DNA from 2 places in the Pseudoalteromonas sp. APC 3358 genome. Region 2 is predicted to be linked to the other one. Evidence: predicted binding sites of a transcription regulator. Region 2 holds the regulator's gene; the other holds the start of a gene.
The links. Region 2 encodes NrdR, which represses ribonucleotide reductase genes. Its sites were predicted from a motif close to AAACACNANATNTNGTGTTT; they were not measured.
Positions count from the first base shown of each region.

Region 1: the regulator NrdR is predicted to act here: its motif matches at 2,128-2,147, upstream of nrdA (class 1a ribonucleoside-diphosphate reductase subunit alpha).

Region 1 covers NZ_JASDCE010000007.1:49,173-52,799, forward strand. Annotated here, with positions in the region: gene gyrA (DNA topoisomerase (ATP-hydrolyzing) subunit A) at 1-291, opposite strand, end outside; gene ubiG (bifunctional 2-polyprenyl-6-hydroxyphenol methylase/3-demethylubiquinol 3-O-methyltransferase UbiG) at 468-1,178, shown strand; gene QL995_RS12265 (HAD-IA family hydrolase) at 1,178-1,858, shown strand; gene nrdA (class 1a ribonucleoside-diphosphate reductase subunit alpha) at 2,267-3,627, shown strand, end outside.
Region 2 covers NZ_JASDCE010000020.1:23,650-27,276, reverse strand. Annotated here, with positions in the region: gene ribBA (bifunctional 3,4-dihydroxy-2-butanone-4-phosphate synthase/GTP cyclohydrolase II) at 1-30, opposite strand, end outside; gene QL995_RS20580 (riboflavin synthase) at 60-713, opposite strand; gene ribD (bifunctional diaminohydroxyphosphoribosylaminopyrimidine deaminase/5-amino-6-(5-phosphoribosylamino)uracil reductase RibD) at 740-1,864, opposite strand; gene nrdR (transcriptional regulator NrdR) at 2,030-2,479, opposite strand; gene glyA (serine hydroxymethyltransferase) at 2,848-3,627, opposite strand, start outside.

The DNA of each region.
Region 1 (3,627 bases), on a different contig from region 2:
TGAGAATGGCTGAGCCATACGAACTATCGTATCATAAACTGCACTGTCGCCGTGTGGATGGTATTTACCGATTACGTCACCGACCACACGGGCCGATTTTTTGTAAGGCTTGTTCCAGTCATTACTAAGCTCGTTCATTGCAAACAAAACGCGGCGATGAACAGGTTTTAAGCCGTCACGTACGTCTGGTAATGCACGTCCTACTATTACGCTCATTGCGTAATCTAAGTAGGAGTTTTTTAACTCGTCTTCAATATTGACTGGCAGAATTTCATTGGCGAGATCAGTCATTTGATATCACATTCCTTCAGTATCAGCTCTCAACAACCCGGTATTGGGTATTAAGAGTATTGTTATTATTTCTAACAGCCATGCTATCACAATTAATTTTAATTTACAGGCGCAAAACTTTGCGATTTATCAATTTAGCCCTATATAATGGCCTCAGATTGACGAGGAAGTATTTTATGACCGAACATCAAAATGTAGATCACGCAGAAATAGCAAAATTTGAAGCCATCGCTGAGCGTTGGTGGGACCTAGACGGAGAATTCAAACCTCTTCACGAAATTAACCCGTTACGTTTAGACTTTATAGCAAACAAAACGCAAGGCTTATTCGATAAAGAAACACTCGACGTTGGCTGTGGCGGCGGTATTTTAAGCCAAAGCATGGCGCGTATGGGTGCAAAAGTAACTGGCATCGATATGGGCCAAGAGCCTCTAACCGTTGCTAAGTTGCACAGTTTAGAAACTGGCGTAAATGTAGATTATATAAAAGTGCCTGCAGAAGAGTTTGCAACACAGTACCCTGAGCGCTTTGATGTAATAACGTGTATGGAAATGCTTGAGCACGTTCCCGACCCAGCATCTATCATTCATGCTGTAGCTGCACTTGCCAAACCAGGCGCGGACGTGTTTTTTTCAACCCTGAACAAAACACCTAAAGCATATTTATACGCGATTGTTGGCGCTGAAAAACTCTTAAAAATGGTGCCTGAAGGTACACACGACCATAAAAAGTTTATAAAGCCTGCACAGCTTATTGCATGGGCAGAGCAAGCCGGTTTAAAAGTTCGTGCAAGTACAGGGCTTTCTTATAACCCACTATCAAAGCAATATACGCTCAATAGTGACGTTAGCGTAAATTACATACTTTATTTTGAGAAGTTAGCTTAATGGCTAACTCTCAAGCCCCCCGACCCCTTATTGAATACGATGCATTTTTATTTGATTTAGACGGCACCCTACTCGACACCGCTGATGATTTAGGTGCCGCTTTAAACGCAGTCCTTATTAGCAATAAAATAGAACCTGTTAGTAGTGATATATACCGTCCTGCGGCATCTAACGGCGCAGGCGCATTATTAGAGGCTGGTTTTAAAGAATTATGGGCTAAACAACCCCAAAGCGAGCTTATAAAGCAATTAGTTGACGAGTACGCCACAAACATAGCAAATCACACACGTTGCTTCAGCGGAGTTGAATCGTTACTTATCGCCCTTGATCAGAAAAAGATCAAATGGGGGATCATGACTAATAAACCAGGGTTTTTAACCGATCCTTTAGTGGCAGCTATTCCCGCATTAAAAAATGCCAGTGTAGTAATAAGTGGCGACACATTAGCTGAAGCTAAGCCATCACCTCTACCACTGCTACACTGTGCAAAGTTTATGCAGGTAGAACCAAGCCGTTGTTTATACATTGGTGATGCACAGCGTGACATACAAGCAGGCAAAGCAGCAGGTATGCATACCGCAACGGCACTTTGGGGTTACATCCCAAGTAAAGATGAAGCGATAGCTTGGGAAGCCAATTTTAACTGGCTAAGCCCAATTGATGGTTTTAACCATATATAGTGCTATGTTAATTATTAAACACTATATATTGTGATTGTGTTAGTTTTCACACAAAGCTTGCTGATAAAAAAAGCAGTCAAAATTTATTTTTAAAATGAGTAAATTTAGCAGATCATTAGTTGATTTTTGCATATTTCAACTTAAATGATTGTTCGAAGGTGAGTGTCTACTAACACAAATGCGTTATCCCAAAGTTATCCACAAACAGGGGCAATTATGTCCCTTGCAAAACAACTCAGACCACACTATCTTGTGATCTCTAAATTGAACAACACCAGATATTGTGGCCAAATGTTATTCAATTAAATTCGCCAATACGGTGAAACCTATAATAAATGAGTATGTACCTTGCTTCGGCGAGGCATAAAGCATTGGTCAAAATACATAATTCCCAAGGAATACAGGCAAATGAACCAACAGTTATCTGTAAGCAAACGTGACGGGCGCAAAGAGCCTCTTGATCTGGATAAGATCCATCGCGTTATTGAATGGGCCGCCGAAGGTTTAAGCAACGTTTCGGTTTCGCAAGTTGAATTAAAATCGCACATTCAGTTTTACGACGGTATTCGTACTAAAGACATTCACGAAACCATCATTAAAGCAGCAGCGGATCAGATTTCAAAAGAATCGCCTGATTATCAATACTTAGCTGCACGTTTAGCTGTATTCCATTTACGTAAAAAAGCGTACGGTCAATTTGAGCCACCACGTTTATTTGACCACGTAACAAAAATGGTTGGCGATAAACGCTACGATGCTCACTTATTAGTAGATTACACAGAGCAAGAATTAGACGAGCTTGATGCATATCTTGATCATTCTCGCGATCTTAACTTTAGCTACGCGGCTGTAAAACAGCTTGAAGGTAAGTATCTCGTTCAAAACCGTGTATCGGGTGAAATCTACGAAAGTGCACAGTTTTTATATATTTTAGTAGCAGCGAGCTTATTCTCTGACTACCCACGTGAAACACGCGTTTCTTACATTAAGCGCTTTTACGACGCAGTATCGTTATTTAAAATATCTCTACCAACGCCAATTATGTCGGGTGTACGTACACCTACTCGCCAGTTTAGCTCGTGTGTATTAATTGAATGTGGCGACAGCCTTGATTCAATCAATGCAACGTCGTCAGCTATTGTTAAATACGTTTCACAACGCGCAGGTATTGGTATTAATGCTGGTCGAATTCGTGCGCTAGGTAGCCATATTCGTAACGGCGAAGCGTACCACACAGGTTGTATTCCTTTTTATAAGCACTTTCAAACAGCTGTTAAAAGTTGTTCGCAAGGTGGTGTACGTGGCGGCGCTGCAACATTGTTCTACCCGCTTTGGCATTTAGAAGTAGAGAACCTACTTGTACTTAAAAATAACCGTGGTGTAGACGATAACCGCGTTCGCCACCTAGATTACGGCGTACAGTTTAATAAACTAATGTACTCTCGTTTAATTAAAGACGACTACATTACGTTATTTAGCCCATCAGATGTGCCTGGTCTTTACGATGCATTTTTTGAAGACCAAGCTGAGTTTGACGCGCTTTACGTAAAATACGAACAAGACGAATCGATTCGTAAAAAACGCATTAAAGCGATTGAGCTTTTCTCTATGTTTGCGCAAGAGCGTGCAAGTACAGGTCGTATTTATTTACAAAATGTGGACCACTGTAATACACATAGCCCGTTCATTGCTAAAGTTGCGCCTATTCGCCAATCTAACTTATGTTTAGAAATTGCATTGCCAACTAAGCCACTTAATAACGTAAATGA
Region 2 (3,627 bases):
GATGATTTCTTGTGCGCTGTGTAAATTCATAAATTTGCTCGTATAAGTTATCAGTTTCGTTATTTAATAAAACCCGCTTTAGCGAGTAAGCTCATCGAAATATCAGAGCCCGTTGGTTGCTCTGCACCTTTTATAAGGCGCTCTAAATAACGTGCAATTTGATCGACTTCTAAATTAACTTGAGTGCCTACTTTAAAGTGAGCAATTGTGGTTTGCTCACTCGTATGTGGAACAATTGTTAATTTGAATTTATTACCTTCTACAGCGTTTACTGTCAGGCTTATACCATCAATACATACCGAACCTTTGTACGGGATGTATTTCATTAAATTTTCTTCGGTTGTAAGCCAATATTCTGTTGCTCGAGCGTTTGCTGTAATGCTTGTAATAGTTGCTATGCCATCAACATGGCCAGATACTAAATGACCGCCTAAACGCGAAACAGGTTGCATGGCTTTTTCAAGATTCACCGTTTGCCCTAAAGCATAATGAGCAAAACCGGTTAAACCAATCGTCTCGTTAGATAAATCAGCACTAAAACCGTCAATATGTTTATCAACTACGGTTAAGCAAACGCCATTGGTTGCAATGCTGTCGCCTAGCTTTACGTCTTCCATATCAAGGTCAGCACTTTGGATACGAATGGCTAAGTCGCCTTGTTTTTTTTGTAATAAAGCAATTTTGCCTGTGGCTTCTATTATCCCAGTAAACATAGCGCTACTCTTTTTATTAAGTGATTTTAATGAGTTTTTAACGCGGTGATACGTAAATCGTCACCAATGCGCGCACATTCATTAAATGTTAAATCAACGGTGTTTTGCATACTCGTCAATTCAGGAAAATTAACTAAACTTTTTGCATCATGGCCCATTAATTTAGGCGCTAAATAAAAAACAAACTCGTCAACTAAATCAAGCTCTGTCATTTTACCAGCAAGTGTTGCTCCGCTCTCAAGCCAAACATTATTAAACTGCAGTTGCCCAAGCTTTTCTAAAACAGCCTGTAAATCAACTTTGCCGTTACTTTCACTTACTTCAATATGCTTTACAAAATGCGGCCATTGCAGTGATTTATCAACCTTAGTCGTAAATATTATTACATCACTTTGGATTTTAAATAAAGCAAGGTTGGGCGTTAAACGATTCTGTGAATCAATTATAACACGCACGGGCTGGCGAAGCGGTAAATCGGTAGGTAACGTGCAAGGCAACTCGCTTAGTCGCACATTAAGTTTAGCATCGTCTACTAACACGGTATCGGCACCGGTTAAAATAGCGCAGCTTTGCGCTCGATATAATTGTACGTCTTGGCGAGCAGCGAGACTTGTGATCCACTTACTTTGCCCATTTTTAAGCGCTGTTTTACCATCTATGCTTGCTGCCATTTTACAGGTCACATAAGGTAAGCCTTGTTCCATTCGCTTAAAAAAGCCAACGTTAAGTGCGCGAGCTTGTGATTCAAGTAATCCATAAGCAACTTCAATACCGGCATCGCTCAGTATTTTAAGGCCTTTGCCTGCAACTTGTGGGTTTGTATCAACCATAGCGGCAATTACTTTTACAACGCCCGCCTTTTTTAAGCCTTCAGCACACGGTGGCGTACGCCCATAATGACTACACGGTTCAAGCGTTACATAAGCAGTTGCACCTTGTGCACTATTACCAGCTATTGCCAGTGCATTTACTTCAGCATGGCCTTGACCTGCTAATTGATGAAAACCCTCACCAATTATTTGATTATTTTTAACTAATACACAGCCAACATTAGGGTTAGGCGTGGTAGTAAACCGGCCTTTTTTGGCAAGCTCTATGGCGCGTGCCATATACATTTCATCATGTTCTGTAAAAGGAACTTGGTTAAGCATTTATTATACCAATTGCGTTAAATAAGTGGTCTATTATAGCGCTAAGAAAATAGCGCAATAACAAGGCGAAATTATGACATATAGTTGTTCTATATGAATAATTTTTAACGCAGTGAGTGCGCTATTTAATGCGATAGAATGATCATGTTTTTAATAAAATTGGTATTACTCCCCTAAGCGGGCAATTTCTTCGCCAAATTCGCGTATATCTTCAAACGAGCGATAAACAGAGGCAAACCTTACGTACGCTACTTTATCGAGCTTTTTGAGGGCTTCCATAATGCATTCACCCACCAAATGGCTTGAAATTTCTCGCTCACCCGTTGCGCGTAGTTGCGATTTTATTATATTCACTACTTCGTCTACTTGCTCTGTGCTCACTGGGCGTTTTTCGAGTGCGCGATTTAAGCCATTTAATAATTTATCTTCGTTAAATGGTTCGCGGCTGCCGTCTTGTTTAATAACACGAGGCATAACCAGTTCAGCGCCTTCAAATGTAGTAAAGCGCTCGTGGCAGTCGTTACACTCACGACGCCTGCGAACTTGATGGCCTCCGCCAACAAGGCGTGAGTCAATAACTTTAGTATCTTTTGCGGTACAAAATGGACAATGCATAACTCGGTACTTCCGTTTTAAAACAAAAAAGACCGCTAAATAGCGGTCTTTTATCTTAGCAAAAAAATAGGGCCTGTTGACCTTTCAGAATTAAATTTGTTCTATCTAGGGGTGATTTAATCGCGGCTCGAGGTTTGTAACCTAGTGGGCTAAGTAAAAATCGAGCAACAAAGAGTAAATCGCCCCTAGGACGAACCCGAGGGCAGTGCATGTTTGGCATTTATGCTGTGTTATCGCCTATTTGTGTGGAGTAACCACACTACATAGACTCTGCCTTGCCTAAAAGCCAAACATACTACTGCAAATTAAACCTCGAAAGATAAACAGGCCCCTAGCTTATGTGATCTAAATTACTGCCGCTTATGCAATTAAGCGTAAACAGGTAATTTTGCACAAATTGCTTTTACTTTTTCTTTAACTTGCGCCTGTACAGATTCATCAGTGATGTTATCTAGTACGTCACAAATCCAGCCAGCAAGCTCTTTTGATTCTACTTCAGTAAAACCACGACGAGTAATTGCAGGAGAACCAATACGCAAACCAGATGTTACAAATGGTGAGCGTGGATCGTTCGGTACTGAATTTTTATTTACTGTGATGTTAGCGTTGCCTAGGGCAGCATCTGCATCTTTACCAGTGATATCTTTATCGATTAAATCAAGTAAAAATAAGTGGTTTTCAGTTTTGTCAGAAACGATTTTGTAGCCGCGCTCTTGCATTACAGCAACCATTGCTTTTGCGTTTTTAACAACTTGTGTTTGGTATACTTTAAACTCTGGTTGAAGTGCTTCTTTAAATGCCACTGCTTTTGCTGCAATAACATGACATAAAGGACCGCCTTGGCCACCAGGGAAAACAGCGCTGTTAAGCTTTTTGTAGATTGCTTCATCGCCACATGCAGAAATAATCAAACCACCACGAGGGCCTGCAAGTGTTTTATGCGTAGTTGTAGTTACAACGTGTGCATGAGGAACAGGGCTTGGGTAAACGCCTGCCGCAATTAAACCCGCAACGTGAGCCATGTCAACAAACAGATAAGCACCGATTTTGTCAGCAATTTCACGGAACTTAGCCCAATCAACAATACCTGAGTACGCTGAGAAACCACCAATAATCATTTTTGGTTTGTGCTCAAGTGCTAGTGCTTC